3 regions of the Pseudomonas sp. LBUM1668 genome follow, and region 1 is predicted to be linked to each of the others. Evidence: riboswitches for the same ligand, from Rfam matches in the RefSeq annotation. Region 1 holds a riboswitch; each other region holds the start of a gene.

Region 1 (6,363 bases):
TATTCTCGAACGCGGCATGTCCCTGATCGGTACCCGTTACCGCTTCGGCGGTACCTCTGAAGCCGGTTTCGATTGCAGCGGTTTCATCGGCTACCTGTTCCGCGAAGAAGCTGGCATGAACCTGCCACGCTCCACTCGCGAAATGATCAATGTGGATGCGCCGCTGGTGTCGCGCAAAAACCTTGAGCCGGGCGATCTGCTGTTCTTCGCCACCAATGGTCGTCGTGGACGTGTCAGTCACGCCGGGATCTACCTGGGTGACAACCAGTTCATTCACTCCAGCAGTCGTCGCAGCGGCGGTGTTCGCATCGACAGCCTGGGTGACAGCTACTGGAGCAAGACCTTCATCGAAGCGAAACGCGCTCTGGCTAACGCTCCAACCGTAGTCACTGCTCGCAAGTAACTCCCCGATGTCGCTGCGTTCGCGGCGACAATCAGGCTCCCGGCAACGGAGTAGACCTATACTTTACAAGGTGAAGTTAAAGTCTTACTTGAAGTTTGCCGCGTAGCCGCTAGAATCCTGAATCTATATTGATGGCAAACCGCCTGCGTGCTGACGCAGGCGGTTTTGTTTTCTGTCCCTCCGGCAGAAAAAGCCGCAGCCAGATCAGGATGTTCTGCTTATGACCATGTCGGCCCGCCTCACATTGATCTTTTTCGCAGCGCTGCTCAGCGCCTGCGCCAGCCGTACGCCGCCACCAGCACCCGTGGTGCGCGCTCCGGTGGTATTCGGCCCCTCGCAATCATTCTCGCCCGCTGCTGAAGACGTGCTGTTCCGCGCGCTCGGTCTGGTTGGCACGCCTTATCGCTGGGGCGGCAATACACCGGACTCGGGATTTGATTGCAGCGGGCTGATCGGTTTTGTTTACCGTGATGCGGCGGGTATTTTGCTGCCAAGAACCACGCGCGACCTGATCGTCATGCAGGCGCCGAATGTGGGTAAGGAAGGTTTGCAGACAGGTGATCTGATCTTCTTCGCCACCAATGGCGGTTCGCAGGTCAGTCATGCGGGGATTTATGTCGGGGAAGGGCGCTTCGTACATGCGCCGGCAACCGGCGGCACGGTGAAGCTCGACAGCCTGTCCAAGGCTTATTGGCAGAAGGCTTATCTGAGTGCGAAGCGGGTGTTGCAGCCGGAGCATCTGGCGCGTAACCCGTAATTGAGGTCGACGCTGATCCCTGTGGGAGCGGGCTTGCCCGCGATGGCGGTGGATCAGTCAAAGAATGCTCTGGCTGAAGAGGCCTCATCGCGGGCAAGCCCGCTCCCACAGGTGATGTGTGCAGCGTTAGTGTATTTACTTCGCTGAAGACACCCGCCACACCTTGTTCCCCACATCATCAGCCACCAGCAAGTCACCTTGCTGGTCGATCACCACGCCCACCGGGCGACCCAGTGCGTTCTCGTCCTTGTCGAGGAAACCGCTCAGCACATCCACCGGCTGGCCCGTCGGTTTGCCTGCCGCGAAGGGTACGAAAATCACTTTATAACCACTGTGCGGCTTGCGGTTCCAGGAGCCGTGCTGGCCGATGAATGCGCCTTCCTTGAATTGCGCTGGCAGCTTGTTGCCCTCGGCGAACGTCAGACCCAGCGAAGCGGTGTGCGGGCCAACGGCGTAGTCCGGCGCAATGGCTTTGGCGACCAGGTCGGGGTTCTGCGGTTCGACGCGCACATCGACGTGCTGGCCGTAATAACTGAACGGCCAACCATAGAAGCCACCGTCCTTGACCGAGGTGATGTAGTCCGGCACCAGATCGCTGCCGATTTCGTCGCGCTCGTTGACCGCGGTCCACAACGCGCCACTGGTGGGCTCCCACGCGAGGCCGTTGGGGTTGCGGATGCCCGATGCGAAGATGCGGTGATTGCCGGTTGCGCGGTCCACTTCCCAGATCGCTGCGCGGCCTTCCTCTTTATCCAGACCGTTTTCGCCGACATTACTGTTCGAGCCGACTGTGACGTACAGCTTGCTGCCGTCCTTGCTGGCGATGACGTTCTTGGTCCAGTGATGGTTGAGCGTGCCGCCAGGCAGATCGACAACCTTGATCGGCTGCGTCTTGATTTCGGTCGCGCCGGGTTCGTAGTTGAAGCGCAGCAGGCGATCGGTGTCGGCGACGTACAGGTCGTTGCCGACCAGTGTCATACCGAACGGTGAATTGAGATTCTGCAGGAATACCGTGCGCGTTTCGGCCACGCCATCATGGTCGGCATCGCGCAGTAGAGTAATGCGATTGGGGCTTGGTACGCCGGCGCCGGCCTTGCCCATGACTTTTTCCATGACCCAGCCGCGCACGCCTTTGCTGTCATCAGGTTTGGGCGGTGCGTTGGTTTCTGCTACCAGTACATCGCCATTGGGCAACACATAGAGCCAGCGCGGATGATCGAGGCCTTCGGCAAACGCGGCGACTTGTGTGCCTGCCGCAGCGGTCGGTTTACCGCCCGCGGGCCAGCCGACCGCCGGGGCGATATTCACCGTCGGGATCAGGGTTTTGTTAGGTTCGGGCAGTTTCGGTGACGGGCCGGTGCCGTCGATGACCTGCAGGCTGGACGATTCACCACAGGCGGCGAGCCCTCCGGCGAGGGCGATGACGAAAACGAGCTGGGGCTTGCGCATTGCTGATCTTCCCTATGAATGCATTCCTAGTCATAGAGGAGCGCGCAAGCCCGATGGTTCAACTGCTCAGCCGCGGGCTTCTTTGAACAGCACGGCAATGCCCGGGTGATAGTTGCCGGCTTCATTGCGCAATTTGCGATAGGCGTAGGGGAAATACCAGGCGACGGCGCAGGTGTGTTCCTTTTGCAGGTCGTCGACCATGTCCTGCAATTCTTCCGGGCTGGCGCTGTGCTGGGCTTTTTGCGGGGCGACAAACAGGCAGCCGAGTTTGAGGTCGCTGGCGTAGCTGAGGCGTTTGGCGTCGTTGGTGATATCCAGCAGGGGTTGAGTCAGGTTGAGGTTGTTGACGCGTGGCCAGCGTTGCGTGGCCTGGATAAAAGCGCGGTCTTCGGCACCCGCCAGGAACAGATCGGCGCGGGCGTTGCGCTCGCCTTCCTCGTTCTGCTTGCGGGTGGCGGTGTCGCGCAACGTCACCAACTCCGCCATCCAGGCGGCCGCACAGAGCAATCCGAGATTGGCTTTCTCGTCATGCCAGTAGGGCGTGTCACTGTCGCCGCGCACGGCGTTGTAGCGGTCGATACAGTCAAACCAGCGTTCTAGCACCGGGCGCAGGAATTCCAGGCGCGGATTGCTGATGATCATGCCTTGCATCGTAATCATCCTTATTGTTGTGGTGTGCTTTTGCGGCAAAAGCATGGCTCTTTGATATCATTTGTTTCAGCGTGGCACAAGATTGGCGTCGGATAATTGATCGGCGGCAGTTATTCGCCCGATGACCCCCTCTTTAATTGACGCTCCACCCCCAACCCTCTAACCTTCGCGGCTTGTTTCAGGTGCTCTGTGACCTGCGTCGACAGAGTGAAACAGGGAAGCCGGTGAGGGTTGTCTTCAAGCGAAGAACAACCACGATCCCGGCGCTGCCCCCGCAACGGTAAATGAGTGAAAACTGCGTCTTGTGCCACTGCTTAACAGCGGGAAGGCGCGCAGTCAGGCGAACGCCGCTCATGAGCCCGGAGACCGGCCTGATCCATCCAGCGGCATCACGGTGGGCGATGCCAGGCTTTTTGCCGTCTATTCTTGTGCCTGCCCGCCGTTATCCAGCCTCAACGGAGAGCTCCCCCATGACTGATTCCCCCGAGCGTGACGAACGCCATCTGGCGCGTATGCAGCGCAAAAAAGCCGTGATCGATGAACGCATCGCCAACTCGCCCGACGAGTGCGGCCTGGTGCTGGTGCTGACCGGCAACGGCAAAGGCAAAAGCAGCTCGGCGTTTGGCATGCTCGCCCGCGCAATGGGCCACGGCATGCAGTGCGGCGTGGTGCAGTTCATCAAGGGCCGTAACAGCACCGGTGAAGAGCTGTTCTTCCGCCGCTTTCCCGAGCAGGTGCGTTTTCATGTGATGGGCGAGGGCTTCACCTGGGAAACCCAGGATCGCCAACGCGACATCGCCGCCGCCGAAGCTGCATGGGCGGTGTCGCGCGAGTTGCTGCGTGATCCGTCGATCGGTCTGGTGGTGCTCGATGAATTGAACATCGCCCTCAAGCACGGCTACCTCGATCTCGATCAGGTGCTGAGCGATTTGCAGGCGCGTCCGCCGATGCAGCACGTGATCGTCACGGGTCGCGGGGCCAAGCCGGAAATGATTGAGATGGGCGACACGGTCACCGAAATGGGCATGCTCAAACACGCCTTCCAGGCTGGTATCAAAGCGCAGAAAGGCGTCGAACTTTGAATCAGCCACGTCACTGCCCGGCGGTACTGATCGCCGCGCCGGCCTCCGGTCAGGGCAAGACCACCGTCACCGCCGCGCTCGCTCGTTTGCATCGCAATCAGGGGCGCAAGGTGCGCGTGTTCAAGTGCGGCCCGGATTTCCTCGACCCAATGATTCTCGAGCGCGCCAGCGGAGCGCCGGTTTATCAATTGGACATGTGGATGGTCGGCGAGCAGGAAAGTCGTCGTCTGTTGTGGGAAGCCGCCGCCGAAGCCGATCTGATTTTGATCGAAGGCGTGATGGGCCTGTTTGACGGCACACCGTCGAGCGCTGACCTGGCGCGGCATTTCGGCGTGCCGGTACTCGGTGTGATCGACGGCACCGCGATGGCGCAGACCTTTGGCGCATTGGCGCTGGGCCTGGCGCGTTATCAGCCGGACTTGCCGTTTGCGGGCGTGCTGGCCAATCGCGTCGGCACTTTGCGTCACGCGCAACTGCTTGAAGGCAGCCTCACCGAGGGTTTGCGTTGGTACGGCGCGCTGTCCCGCGAGACCGGGATCGAGTTGCCCAGCCGTCATCTAGGTCTGGTGCAGGCCAGCGAACTGAACGACCTGGATATTCGCCTCGACGCCGCCGCCGAAGCGATTGCCAGCAGTTGCGAGGTAGCGCTGCCACCGGCCGTGGAGTTCGCGGCGCCGGAAGTGATCGCTGCCGAACCGCTATTGCAAGGTGTGCGAATCGCTATCGCCCATGATGAGGCGTTTGCCTTCACCTACGGCGCCAGCCTCGATTTGCTGCGGGCGATGGGTGCCGAGTTGAGCTTCTTCTCGCCGATCCGCGACACGCAATTGCCTGAGGCGGACAGTCTGTATCTGCCGGGCGGCTACCCGGAATTGCACCACGTGGCGTTGTCGCAGAACACTGCGATGCTCGACGCGATCCGCGCGCACCATGCGGCGGGCAAACCATTGCTGGCCGAGTGTGGCGGCATGCTTTATCTGCTTGATTCGCTGACTGACGTTGAAGGCACCTGCGCCGAACTGGTCGGTTTGCTTAAGGGCGATGCGGTCATGCAAAAGCGTCTGGCGGCGTTGGCGCTGCAAGCGGTTGATCTGCCGGAGGGCTCGCTGCGCGGGCACACGTATCATCACTCCCTGACGACGACTGAATTGACCCCGATTGCTCGCGGGCTGAGTCCGAATGGCGGGCGTGGGGCTGAGGCGGTTTACAGGGAAGGGCGGATGACGGCTTCTTATGTGCACTTTTATTTTCCGTCGAATCCTGAGGCTATCGCTGCACTGTTTGCGCCTCAACTTGAGGCCGCCATCGCTGGCAAGCCAGCTCCCACAGTGGGCGGTGTAGTGCCTGAAGAATCGCAATCCCATGGGGTAACTGGCAAGCCAGCTCCAAAAGGGAGCGGTGGAATGCCTGAAGAAACCCGATCCCCTGTGGGAGCTGGCTTGCCAGCGATGGGGCCATGACAGACAACGCATTCTCCGAAGCCGAACGCGCAGCGGTCTACAAAGCCATCGCCGAACGCCGCGACATGCGCCACTTCACCGGTGGCACCGTCGCGCCCGAGCTGCTGCGCCGCCTGCTCGAAGCCGCGCATCAGGCCCCGAGCGTCGGCCTGATGCAGCCGTGGCGCTTTATTCGTATCAGCGACCGAGCCCTGCGCGGGCAAATCCAGAACCTCGTTGAAGAAGAACGTATCCGCACCGCCGAAGCCCTCGGCGAACGCAGTGATGAGTTCATGACCCTCAAGGTCGAAGGCATCAATGATTGCGCCGAAGTATTGGTCGCCGCGTTGATGGACGATCGCGAAAAACACATCTTCGGTCGCCGCACGTTGCCGGAAATGGACATGGCCTCGCTGTCCTGTGCGATCCAGAACCTGTGGCTGGCGTCCCGCGCCGAAGGTCTGGGCATGGGCTGGGTCTCGCTGTTCGAGCCGCAGGCGCTGGCCGATCTGTTGAAACTGCCGGAAGGCGCCAAACCTCTGGCCGTTTTGTGCCTGGGCCCGGTCAAGGAATTCTATCCGG
Region 2 (6,363 bases), 1.5 Mb from region 1:
ATCGCGCTTCAAGTCGATACTGGCCAAAGCCTTCACGGCATGCAGTTCTATGCGATTGGCTTGCAAGGCTTGATCGAGTAACGCGCGCAGCGTGCTCGCAGGGCAGCCGCGCTGGCAGCCCAGACCGACCACGAAAGTCGGCGCTGCGCTGTCAGTCGTCATGCGTGGTATTGACCATCGATCTTGCGGCGGAACAACCAGGCGCTGATCAGGCCCAAGGCCAGCCAGAACGCTACGTTGGTCAATTGCGAAGCGATTTTGAACTGCGCTTCCAGTGCTTCTGGCGCGAGCATCGAATGCACTTCCGGTTGCGGTGCGCCGATCACGTGCGGTACAGCGAGGATGGCCACACCGAGGATTTTCATCAACCAATGACGGCTGAACGCAATCAACGCCAGACCGGCAGCGGTTGAAGCGGCAGTGCTGATCCACCACAACTGCCGCGAAGCCAGATCCGCCGCGGCAGTGCCCGGCAGTTCAGGCGGCAAGCCCAGGGTCGGTGCGAGGACGAACGTCGCGTAACCGGCCAGCCCCCACAGCAGACCCTGCGAGGTTTTGGTCGGCGCGCGCAGGGTGTAGAGACCGGCCAGCATCAAGGCAAAACCCACGGCCACCACCAGATTGCCACCCGTGGTCGAAAGCACGCGCTGCCAGCCGTCTTCCGGCTCCCAGGCTTCGGCATCATGGGTGTGCGCAGCGGTGCCGGCGGCGTGTTCGTGAACCGCGGCAACAGGCTCGGATTTTTCATAGGTTTCGGCTTGAAGAATCAGCGGCGACACCCAGAAACTTTGCAGCAGCGTGAGCAGCAGGGCGGCCAGCAGGCCGGTGAAACCTGCGGTTTGCGCAATTCGCTTGATCATGTCGGCAGGTCTCAGTGGCACGGGAACGCGGCGCTGTGGCGGGTATCGTGAGCCGCATTGTGCACGGCTTCAATGTGCGAGAAACCGGCGAAATAGACGAGGCTTGCACCCAGGATCGACGCGAAAACAGCGGCGGTCAGGCGTTGGCTCAGGGTGGTGGTGCTGGAGATTTTGTCCGTGTTACTGCCGGTGCTGGTGATGATCGACATGGCGCGTCCCTCTGGAATGTCAGGGGTGGACAAGAGCGCATGAAAACCCCTGCGGCGCGGGCACGCAGAGGTTCAAACAGCGCCCGCCCACCGCGGGTTTGTTATGTTCAGCACGCCAATTGCGCGCTGTGTGTTGCGGGCCGGTCTCCGGGCTCACGAGGGGTTGGCGTCTGGCCGACCTGCAAGCGTCACCTTCCCATGCCGCAATGGCACAGTGGATCTGACGCTTCGCTCGCTTACCGTTGCGGGGGCAGCACCGGACTGACATGGCTCTGAGTAAAGCACATGATTCACCGGTTTCCCGTTTCACCCTGTGAAGGGCACCCGTAACAAGTTGTGTAGGAGAGCATGGTGTGGGGTTTTTAGTCAATTTGCTTTGGGGGCTTATCCGTTGCTGCGGGTGTGGCTTCTTATGGTTCCGCCCTTACGGCGGGTCACTTTTTCCAGACGCCGAAAAAGTAACCAAAAAGGCTTGCTCCTACGTCCGGCCCGCTCGCTAAAGCTCGGGGTTCCTTCGCTCCGGAATCCATCCGGGGCATCGATTCCGGTTTGCTTCGCTGCACCTCCTTTCGATGTCCTCCCCGGATGAATCCCTCCACTCAGCCTCCCGACGTCGCCCGCGGATCAAGATCAAAAGCTGCACTCGAGCTAACGCTCATTGTGTTGAGTGGGGGAGGAGCGTGCGGTTGGCTTTGGTTTTGTGTTGGGTTTGCCCTCGTCCCAGCCCACTACCGAGGGAGAGGGGGGGCCGACTTTTGGGCTTTTCGGAATCGGTGTTCGACTCGGTGTTTCACGTCGGTGTACTTCTCCCAAACACCTCGATCAGTCCCCTCTCCCTCTGGAAGACGGGTAGGGTGAGGGGCTTTTGATCTGGCTTTTGATCTGGCTTTTGATCTGGCTTTTGATCTGGCTTTTGATGTTGCTCTTGCTCTTAGCCCCCTTCGGCAGGCCGAGCGAAGGTGTTCATTCGGGGGGTAGGCGCGTAGCGCCGTGCGGCGAAGCCGCATACATCGAGAGGAGGTGCAGCGCAGCAAACCGTAGGCGATGCCCCCGAATGGACACCGTAGCGAGGGAACACTGAGCCTCAGCGAAGTGCCGTACGCCGGGGGAAAGCCTTTTGGGTTACCTTTTCGGCGTTTGGAAAAGGTGACCCGCCGTAAGGGCGGAACCCTAAGTAGCCATCACCGCAGCAACGGATATGCCCTCTATCCAAACATTGACCCGCCCCCACACCATGCGTAGCCTTGCGCCTTCGAGGTTCTTCGGCATTGCCGAAGCTAAGAAGGGAACGCGGTCAATGCCGCGGCTGCCCCCGCAACTGTGAACGGTGATGTTCGCTGCCACGCCACTGCAAGCTCAATCCACAGAGCCCGCGGGAAGGCGCAGTGAATCCAGGCCCAGCGCCTGAACACCGTCAGCCAGGAGACCTGCCTCGTCACAGATTCTCAATTTCAACCGGGCGGGGTGATCCGGTGGCGAACTCTCCAGGCACGCACGCGCGGTGCCGGTTCTCGTCCCGTATGCCCGCCACTTTGCCAAAGGGCATACCGATGAAAACACTGGCCAAACTCCCTGTCACCATCGTCACCGGCTTCCTCGGCTCGGGCAAAACCACATTGCTGCGGCACATGCTCGACAACGCTCAGGGCCGCCGTATCGCGGTGATCGTCAACGAGTTTGGCGAGTTGGGCATCGACGGTGAAATCCTCAAGCAATGCACCATCGGCTGCTCCGAAGAAGAAGCTGTGGGCCGCGTTTATGAGCTGGCCAACGGCTGCCTGTGCTGCACGGTGCAGGAAGAGTTTTTCCCGGTAATGCGCGAGCTTGTTGCCCGTCGCGGTGACCTCGACCACATCCTCATTGAAACCTCTGGCCTGGCCTTGCCAAAACCGCTGGTACAAGCCTTCCAGTGGCCGGAAATCCGCAGCGCTTGCACGGTTGACGCGGTGATCACCGTGGTCGACAGCCCGGCCGTGGCCGCTGGCACCTTCGCCGCGTTCCCGGATCAGGTCGATGCCCAGCGCAAACTCGACCCGAACCTGGATCACGAATCGCCGCTGCACGAGCTCTTCGCCGACCAACTGGCCAGCGCCGACCTCGTCATCCTTAACAAATCTGACCTGATCAGCCCTGAAGACCTGGCGCGCGTACGTCTTGAAGTCGCCGAAGAACTGCCGCCAGCGGTGAAGATCATCGAAGCCAGCAGTGGTCGTGTGCCGCTGGACGTGCTGATCGGCCTTGGCGCCGGTTCCGAAGAACACATAGACAGCCGTCACAGCCATCACGACCATCACCACGACGGTGATGACGATCACGATGACCACGATCACGACGCCTTCGATTCGATCTCCATCGAACTGCCGCAAGCCGACGAAAGCCTGCTGCTCGACGCGCTGACGCAACTGGTGGTCAAGCACGGCATCCTGCGTGTGAAGGGCTTTGCGGCGATCCCGAACAAGCCGATGCGTTTGCTGATTCAAGGCGTGGGCACGCGTTTCGACAAGCATTTCGACCGTCAGTGGGGCGCCGATGAAGCGCGCGTCACGCGTCTGGTGTTGATCGGTCAGGAGCTCGACGCCGCGCAACTCGAAGCGCAACTGCGCGCTGCGCTCAGCGTTTAACCCATGCACCTGCTCAGGACCCAGCCCGGCGGTTTCGTCTCGGATGACAACATCGCGGACCTGGGGCAAACCCCGGCCGAACTGGTAATCCTGTGCAGCGGCGATTCCAGCCTGGCGCTGCTCGCCGAAGCTGCGCAGCAACTGCCCGAGGATTATCCGAGCCTGCGCCTGGCCAATCCCATGCAGGTGCAGAATCACGCTTCGGTCGATCTCTACGTCGATGAAGTGCTGCGCCACGCCAAAGTCATTCTGATCTCGCTGCACGGCGGCATCGCTTATTGGCGCTACGGCATCGAGCGTTTGATTGAGTTGTCCGAGCGTGGCGTGCAGGTGATTCTGGTGCCGGGTGATGATCGCCCCGATCCGGAACTCAGTGACCTGAGCACCGTCAACGCCGAAGATCGTGACCGGCTCTGGCAGTTCCTGCGTCAGGGCGGCATGGGCAACGCCGTGGATTTCTTTCATTGCCTGGCCAGCCGTTGGCTCGCCCGCGATTACCCGTGGGGCGAACCGCAAACCCTGCCGCGCACGGCGATTTACCATCCGCACAAAACCAGCGCCGCACTGAGTGACTGGCAGGCCGATTGGCGGCCCGATCAACCGGTGGCGGCGGTGCTGTTTTACCGCTCGCATTTGCAAGCGGCGAACACCGCGTTCATCGATGTTTTCTGCCAGCGCTTGCAAGCGGCGGGGCTGAACCCTTTGCCGTTAGCGGTGGCGAGTCTGAAAGAACCCGGCTGCCTGTCGGTGGTCGAGGATTGGCTGGATGAAGTCGAGGCGGGGGTGATTCTCAACACCACCGGTTTTGCCCAGTCGAGTCCCGAAGCGCCGCACTTGCGGCCGTTTCGCCGCAACATCCCGGTGATTCAGGCGATCTGCGCTCAGGACAACGAGCCCGGTTGGCGCGACAGCGAGCAGGGCCTCGGCCCGCGGGATCTGGCAATGCACATTGCCTTGCCGGAACTCGACGGACGCATCATCAGCCGCCCGATCAGCTTCAAGGATCTGGCCTGGCGCAGCGAGCGCAGTCAGTCAGATGTGGTCTGCTATCGGGCGCAACCCGAACGCATGGATTTCGTCGCCGAGCTGGCGCGACGCTGGATCGCTCTGGCGCGGGTGCCGAATGCCGAGAAACGCATTGCGCTGATTCTCGCCAATTACCCGACTCGCGACGGGCGCATCGGCAACGGTGTCGGCCTCGACACGCCGGCGGCAGCGCTGAACATCTTGCGCGCGTTACAGGCCGAGGGTTATCCGGTAACGGCCGAGTTGCCGGACAGCGGCACCGCGCTGATCCAGCAATTGCTCGGTGGCGTCAGCAATGATCTCGACACCCTTGATTTGCGCCCGTGCCAGCAAAGTCTGGCGATGGACGATTACCTGACGATGTTCAATGCACTGCCCGAGGCCAATCGCGCGGCAGTGATCGAACGCTGGGGCCCGCCACAAAACGATCCGATGTGCCGCGACGGGCGCATGATGATCGCCGGGTTGCGCTTTGGCCTGACCTTTGTCGGCATCCAACCGGCGCGCGGTTATCAGGTCGATCCGAGCGCGGTCTACCACGACCCGGATCTGGTACCGCCGCACGGTTATCTGGCGTTCTATTTCTGGCTGCGCAACACCTACGGCGCCCACGGCGTGATCCACGTCGGCAAACACGGCAACCTTGAATGGCTGCCGGGCAAAGGTGTCGGGCTCTCGGAGAACTGCTGGCCCGACGCGTTGCTTGGGCCGTTGCCGAATATCTATCCGTTTATCGTCAACGATCCGGGCGAGGGCGCCCAGGCCAAACGGCGCACGCAAGCGGTGATCATCGATCACCTGATGCCGCCGCTGACCCGCGCCGAAACCTATGGACCGCTGCGTAATCTGGAGCTGTTGGCTGACGAATATTACGAAGCGCAGCTGCTCGATCCACGCCGTGCTCGCGAGTTGCAGCGCGATATTTTGCAACTGGTTCGCGACACGCAGATCGACCGCGAACTGCAACTGGATGCCGCGCTGGACAGCGATGCCGATGCAGCGATCTGGCTGCCGCGTCTGGACACATATCTGTGTGATTTGAAGGAATCGCAGATCCGCGATGGCTTGCACATTTTTGGCGAATCACCCTCCGGGCGTTTGCGTATCGATACCTTGTTGGCGTTGCTGCGCATTCCGCGCGGCGATGGCAAAGGTGCGCAGTCGAGTCTGTTGCGGGCGCTGGCCAAGGCGTTTGAACTGGGTTTTGATCCGCTGGATTGTGCGCTGGCTGAGCCGTGGGTCGGCCCGCGTCCCGTCGAACTGCAAACCGTGACCGATGAAGTCTGGCGCAGCGCCGGCGACACCCGCGAACGCCTCGAATTGTTCGCCGCCGAACTGATCTGCGAAACCTTGCACAACCCCTGTAGGAGTGAGCCTGCTCGCGATGGCGATGTGTCAGCCGACGACTTTTTCACAGACACACCGCCATCGCGAGCAGGCTCACTCCTACAAGAAGCGGGTTGGGCCGAAGTGAACGCCATCATCGATAACCTGCGCGAAGTCGTCGCCCCGCGTCTGGACGCCTGTGGCCCGGCAGAAATGCGCGGCCTGCTCGATGCCCTCGGCGGCCGTTTCGTCCCGGCCGGCCCGAGTGGTGCGCCCAGCCGTGGACGTCTCGACGTACTGCCCACCGGGCGCAACTTCTAC
Region 3 (6,363 bases), 910 kb from region 1:
GATGACGTGATGGGCGCCCAACTGCTTCACCCAACCAGCGGTCTCCGGGCGCGAGGCGGTGCCAATCACCGTGAGTCGGGTCAACTGGCGAGCCAGTTGCACCAGCATCGAACCGACGCCACCTGCCGCGCCGGTGATCAACAGGCATTTGCCCTCCCCGCTGGCCTCGGCGACACCGAGACGGTCGAACAATAATTCCCACGCCGTGATCGACGTTAACGGCAGTGCCGCCGCCTCGGCAGCACTCAACGAACGCGGCTTGTGCCCGACAATCCGCTCATCCACCAAATGCAATTCGCTGTAGCTACCGCTGCGAATAATCGAGCCGGCGTAAAACACTTCGTCGCCCGGTTGAAACAGCGTCACTTGCGAACCGACTTCGCGGACGATGCCAGCCGCATCCCAACCGAGAATTTTCGGTTCTTTGGTGAAAGTGCCTGCGCGCACCTTGGTGTCGACCGGGTTGACTGAAACGGCCCGTACCTCGACCAGCAGATCACGCGGACCGGGCACTGGCGTAGCCATCTCGATGTCTTGCAAGGATTGCGGATCTTCAATGGGCAGGGCGTGTTGTACAAATGTGATGGCTTTCATGGGGGCTCGCTGTCTGAAGGGTTGAAGCATTCACGTGCCACCATCTTCGGCTTCCCACGGAGAAAGAAAAACCTGCAGAATGCGCCAACACTTTCACTACAGAAGAGAAAATGATCCGTATCGATGATCTCGCCCTGTTCACCCGCAGCGCAGCGCTGGGCAGCTTTACCGCCGCGGCGCTGGAGGCCGATTTGTTGCCGGGGCAGGTCGCCGCCGCCATCAAACGCCTGGAGCGCGAACTGGATGTGCGCCTGTTTGCGCGAACCACCCGCAGCCTGCGTTTGACTGCCGAAGGTGAGCAATACCTGCCCACCGCCCACGCCGTGCTCGAAGCCCTGAAGCAAGGCGAGGAAAACCTGCGGGGTGAAAACGCCACGCTGCGCGGCGTGCTGCAAGTCACTGCGCCGTCTGATCTGGGGCGCAATATTCTGCTGCCTTGGTTAACGATGTTCCGTCGTCAGCATCCGGAACTGACACTGCGCCTTGTGCTGTCGGACCAGAAAGCCGATCTGTTTCGCGACCCGGTGGACGTCGCCATTCGATACGGTACCAACGAAGACGCCAACTACGTGGCTCTGCCACTCGCGCCTTGGAATAACCGGGTGCTGGTCGCATCTCCAGCCTATGTGCAACGCCACGGGCAACCGAAAACGCCGGACGACTTGTTGAATCATCCTTGCCTGCTCTACCTGCAGAATGGTCGGGTCTACGACAAATGGTGCCTGGCCGGACAGACGATTCAAGTCTCTGGCCCGCTGTTCAGCGACGACGCCGATGTGGTTCGGCGCTGGGCACTGGACGGTGAAGGTATCGCCAACAAATCCTGGCTGGATGTCAGCGCTGACGTGAGCGCAGGACGCCTGCTTGTGCTGCTGCCGGACTTTGCGGGAGAGGCCTCGCCGTTGAGTCTGGTGTGCCCGCATCGCAAACAAATCTCCCCCGCGGTATCGCAACTGTATGCGTGGTTGAGCAACCAGTTTGCCGCTCTACAGCGGGGCTGAACTGAGCGTCCGATAATAGCTGCGGCGTTGACGAACGGTCATTCGAGTGTTCAGATGCCGTCCAGTTTCAGGTGTCCCATGCCGCCGTGCATGGGGTGAAACGGGAAACCGGTACGTTCTTTTTGAACAAGTCCGGTGCTGCCCCCGCAACGGTATGCGCGTGATGCTTTCGACACACCACTGTGGCCAGACGGCCATGGGAAGGTGAAAGCATCGATACGCGTGAGCCCGGAGACCGGCCCGAAATATCTGTTTGGCAAAATCCTGCGGTGGGCGGGCATGGGCCGGTGTCGGCGTGTGCGCGATGCCTTCTCCTGCATGCTCTTCTGCGAAGATCCTTTCGAGAAGACAATGATTCGACCTTTCAACACCTCTGCTCCATCCCTGTTATTCGGTTGCCTGTTCAGTCCGCTGCTGCTGGCTGACGACGCGCCACTGGAACTCAATCAGCAAATCGTTTCCGCACCGTCGGTGGAGTCCACCACCGTCGCCGACATGGCGCATTACGGCAGCAAAGTGGACATCGTCAGCCGCGAACAGATCGAGCGCGCCGGCCCCGCGGCGGATGTCAGTCGCGTCATGCAGATGTTCATTCCCGGCCTCTACGTCGCCCCGAAAAACGGCCCGTTCGACTACGGTACTTATTCCCTGCTGGGCGGGCGCAACGACGATACGCTGATCCTGCTAGACGGCGTGCGCTTGAACAACCGCTTGTACGGCGGCTTGTACCTGGACACCTTGCCGGCCAACGCCATCGAACGTATCGAGGTGCTCAAGGGTGGGCAGAGCCTGTTGTTCGGCACGCAAGCGGTGTCGGGGGTGATCAACATCGTCACCCGTTCGCCGCAGCGTCGAAAGGCCTCGGGCGAGGTGAACATGGGCCTCGACACCTTCGGCGGCACCACCGGCGATGCCCGGCTCGAGAACATCTTCAGCAACGGTTTCGGCGATCTGGGCTTGCTGGCGTATGTCAGCCACAACGTCTCCGACGGTTACCAGCCGTATCGCAACCGCGACATGAAAAACGTCACCGAGAAAAACCGTGCTTATGAAGTCACCACGTTCGGTGGCAAGGCGATTCAATCGTTTGGCGACGACTCGCGGCTGGAGTTGTTCTACCAATATGCCGACGCCAACCTCGATTTCGCCCGCCCGGTCGATAACCACAAAACCACCAACGACCGCGTGCAACAGATCGCCACAGCGACCTTCGAGCAAAATCTCAATGAACGTCTGAGCTACTTCGTCAAAGGCCATATCAACGATTGGGACACCCGCTACACGCGCATCAATAATGTCGAGGGCGGCGCCACCAAAGCCATCAACCACAACGACTATTGGGGCTTTACCGATTGGGGTGTGCAGGCCGAAGGCAAGGCTGAATCGTCCGGCGGTCATGTGCTGGTGTTCGGCACCGACAACCAATGGTTCAAAGGCCAGGACGATGTGCTGATCATCGACAACGACAAGGCCGAAGCCCACGCGATCTACACCCAGTTGCGTCCGCAAATCGACGCCCTGCCCGACTGGCACCCGAGCGTCGGCTTTCGTCACGAAGCCATGGGCGGCGGCGACAGCGCCACGGTCGGCATGCTCACTTCGCTCTACGATCTCAACGACAACTGGGCACTGCGCGGTCAGTACGGCAGCGCCTACAAACTGCCGAACGCCGAGCAATTGTTCGTCAACGAACCGGGCGACGAGATCGGCAACCGCAACCTTAAACCGGAAAAAAGCCGCAACGCCGAACTGGGCCTCGACTACAAGGGCCTGCTGCTCGATCGCGCGTTCAGTGCCAGCGTCACCGTGTTCAAACGCAAGATCGACGACCTGATCACCCTCGACGATAGCCACTGGGTCAACGGCGAGGGCCAGGTGCGCATGCGCGGTTTCGAGGCTGACGCGAAACTGGCGATCAACGCGCAATGGAGCCTGCAAGCGGACATGACCCGCAACCTCACCGAGTCGCGCAGCGGCGTGACCATCAATGACATCCCGAGCTTCTTCGCCCGTTCGCGCATAGGCTTCGAGTCGGAAAATCGCATGTGGGGTGCCGGCGGCGCGATCCGCTATATCCGCGATGTGACCAGCTCGAAACAGGTCGAGTACGGTCACTATTCAGTGATCGATGCCGATGCTTATCGCTACCTCGACAATGCCCGTCAACACCGCGTCAGCCTGCTGGTAGAGAACCTCTTCGACCGCGATTTCGTCACCAGCCGCGCCAGCAACGTTGACAACCTCGGACGGCCGTTCACCTCAGAAGTACGCTACACGTACCGCTTCTGATGGCTGACTTCAAAACGGTCGACGGCATCGACACGCACCCGGACTGGTCGCACGTTCCCGAACATGCGCGCCACGTGTTCCTCTGCACCGGCCCGCGCTGCACCCAGCGCGGCGCTTTGCAGTTATGGAAAACCCTGCGCCGGCACCTGCTGGCGCACAACCGCATCGAAACCCCGGGCGGCGTGTTGCTGACGCGCACGCATTGTCAGTTCCCGTGCAATCTGGGGCCGATTCTGACGGTGTATCCCGAGACCTGCTGGTATGGCGTGCACAGCGACGCCGACGTGCAACGGCTGGTCGAGGTGCACCTGGTCGGTGGTGAGATGGTCGAGGATTTACTGATCAAGGAGCGCGCATGAGAACGCTTGGGTTATGCCTGATGGCCCTGCTTTGCACATCACCGGCACTCGCTGACAATTATCGAAACTGCGGCGAAACCTGGAGCGCTGCACAATTACCGCCATCGCGCATCATCGCACTCAATCAGCACGCAGCTGATCTGCTGATCGCCCTGGATGCAGGCCCGACGTTAGTTGGCGTTGCCTATCTGGACGACACCCATACCGGGAGTCGAAAGACCGAGTACGCCGGGGTTCCGGTGATCGCGCCGCGCTATCCATCCAGCGAAGTGCTGTACGCGCAGAAACCGGATCTGGTGGTCGGCGGCTTTGCCACGGCGTTCGGCGATGGCGTGACATCACGCTCGGGTCTGGCGCGCAACGGCGTGGCCTCCTATTTACTGGAGTCCGCTTGCGCGGGGCATTCGCTGGATTATTTCGGGCTTGTGCGCAATGACCTGCTGACCCTCGGTGCGCTGCTGCACAAACAGCAAAAAGCGCAGCAACTGAGCGCCGCCATGGACGCCGATCTGGCCCGCGCCCGCGCACTGATCGGCAGCGAAAAACCGCTGTCGGTGTTCTATCTGGACAGCGAGGTCAACGGGCTGGATTCAGAGGGCGGGCGCGGCTTCGTGACCACCCTGCTCGCTGCTGCCGGGGCGCGCAATCTATTCGCCGAGGTCAACCAGTATCGCGTGACCATAGATCGCGAAACCCTGCTGATCAGCGATCCCGACGTCATCTTGCTGGCCGACGCCGAATGGTCGCCGGCCTGGCGCAAACGTCAGCTGCTGCAAAATGATCCGGTGTTATCGCGCTTGCGCGCCGTGCGTGAGAATCGCCTGATCGACATCCCCTTCACCCACCTGCTGCCGACGGTGGGCAGCGGCCGTGTCGCGCTGCACCTGGCGCAGCAATTCCAGGCGCTGCAGAAAAATAAATGAACCCGCCGAACCTCAAGCCACCTAAGAAAGACCATCAGGAGGTAGCCAATGCATATCGAAACCGTGTGGATCGTACTGGCGGCAGTTCTTCTACTGATTGAACTGTGGGCCATCAATCGGGTGCGCAAGAGTGAGGGGAAATCGAACAACAAGGGGGTCTGGATTGTATTGATCGTGTTTGTGCCGCTGTTCGGGCTCATCGCCTGGGCAATCGCCGGCCCTAAACACATCAGCCCGAGCACCGCCGCGCGTCCTGGCCGTTAACCAAAAAGTACCGGCCCTGCTTCACGCATAAAAATCTCGACGGTCTTCGGACCGATCCCGTCAAATTCCGCCAGGTGTTTCTCGAACGCCTGGCGGTCGGCACTCTCGACCACGATATTGCCGACCTTCCCTGCGTATTCATCATTGAGCTTGTGTGCCAACGCCAGAAGGCGCGTAGCGGTGGTTTCGTCGTACCTCACGTAATGCGCTTCGCCAAGCATCACCACCAATTCACGATGGCTGCAGTTCGCCAACTTGCGCGGCGTGTCGCGCTGACGCTTTTCGACGATCACCCGATAGGCTTGCGCAGCAATATCAGCCTGTATGCGTTTGCCCATCAGGAAACTGGCGATCAACCATTTGAACAGCGCCACCTCATCTGCCGCGTCGCCAAAGCTGATCTCCAGATCTTCTGCCGAGATGGTTTTACCCATGAATCCGCCTCACCAAATTGTAAAAAAGAATTTCAAAGGACTGCTGAGGTCTATGCCTTACCTTCCTCAAGAGCTTGTACGAACATGAAATTCGCGTCTTTCTGCCAGGCCCTGTCCAATTGGGCCGGCAGCTCCAAAACCTTCATCGCCGCCATTGTCCTGATCATCATCTGGGCACTTACCGGGCCCTTCTTTCATTACAACGACACCTGGCAATTGATCATCAACACCTCGACCACGATCATCACGTTTCTGATGGTGTTCCTGATCCAAAACACGCAAAACCGCGACAACGATATCTTGCACCTGAAGATCGACGAACTGATTCGCGCCACCAAGGATGCGCAGAACGCCACGCTGGGGCTGGACAAAATGGGCACCCGTGAACTGCGTAAATTGCGCAAGCACTACAGAGCGCTCGGTGAAGCCGATGAGATCGATGTCGAGTCGAAAGTGGAGTGAGCGTCAGACAATGGAGTGCCTGCGCACTCCACTGCCC

What was found. A riboswitch is a leader RNA that binds a small molecule or an ion and turns the genes downstream of it on or off. The one in region 1 is predicted to bind cobalamin.
Region 2: linked by a shared signal. The riboswitch ahead of cobW (cobalamin biosynthesis protein CobW) and the one ahead of cobO (cob(I)yrinic acid a,c-diamide adenosyltransferase) in region 1 are both predicted to bind cobalamin.
Region 3: linked by a shared signal. The riboswitch ahead of ACA061_RS12075 (TonB-dependent receptor plug domain-containing protein) and the one ahead of cobO (cob(I)yrinic acid a,c-diamide adenosyltransferase) in region 1 are both predicted to bind cobalamin.

The regions. Positions count from the first base shown of each region.
Region 1 is NZ_CP166787.1:1,755,708-1,762,070, forward strand. Features, by position in the region: gene ACA061_RS07880 (C40 family peptidase) at 1-403, shown strand, start outside; gene ACA061_RS07885 (C40 family peptidase) at 624-1,160, shown strand; gene ACA061_RS07890 (PQQ-dependent sugar dehydrogenase) at 1,296-2,609, opposite strand; gene ACA061_RS07895 (hypothetical protein) at 2,676-3,260, opposite strand; cobalamin riboswitch at 3,424-3,649, shown strand; gene cobO (cob(I)yrinic acid a,c-diamide adenosyltransferase) at 3,731-4,342, shown strand; gene ACA061_RS07905 (cobyrinic acid a,c-diamide synthase CobB) at 4,339-5,802, shown strand; gene bluB (5,6-dimethylbenzimidazole synthase) at 5,799-6,363, shown strand, end outside.
Region 2 is NZ_CP166787.1:3,305,312-3,311,674, reverse strand. Features, by position in the region: gene ACA061_RS14820 (cobalamin biosynthesis protein) at 1-162, opposite strand, end outside; gene ACA061_RS14815 (CbtA family protein) at 159-860, opposite strand; gene ACA061_RS14810 (CbtB domain-containing protein) at 872-1,069, opposite strand; cobalamin riboswitch at 1,191-1,412, opposite strand; cobalamin riboswitch at 2,308-2,518, shown strand; gene cobW (cobalamin biosynthesis protein CobW) at 2,620-3,690, shown strand; gene cobN (cobaltochelatase subunit CobN) at 3,694-6,363, shown strand, end outside.
Region 3 is NZ_CP166787.1:2,666,242-2,672,604, reverse strand. Features, by position in the region: gene ACA061_RS12085 (zinc-binding alcohol dehydrogenase family protein) at 1-594, opposite strand, end outside; gene ACA061_RS12080 (LysR family transcriptional regulator) at 705-1,595, shown strand; cobalamin riboswitch at 1,648-1,853, shown strand; gene ACA061_RS12075 (TonB-dependent receptor plug domain-containing protein) at 1,947-3,884, shown strand; gene ACA061_RS12070 ((2Fe-2S) ferredoxin domain-containing protein) at 3,884-4,243, shown strand; gene ACA061_RS12065 (ABC transporter substrate-binding protein) at 4,240-5,166, shown strand; gene ACA061_RS12060 (PLDc N-terminal domain-containing protein) at 5,215-5,430, shown strand; gene ACA061_RS12055 (HhH-GDP family DNA glycosylase) at 5,427-5,864, opposite strand; gene ACA061_RS12050 (low affinity iron permease family protein) at 5,949-6,326, shown strand.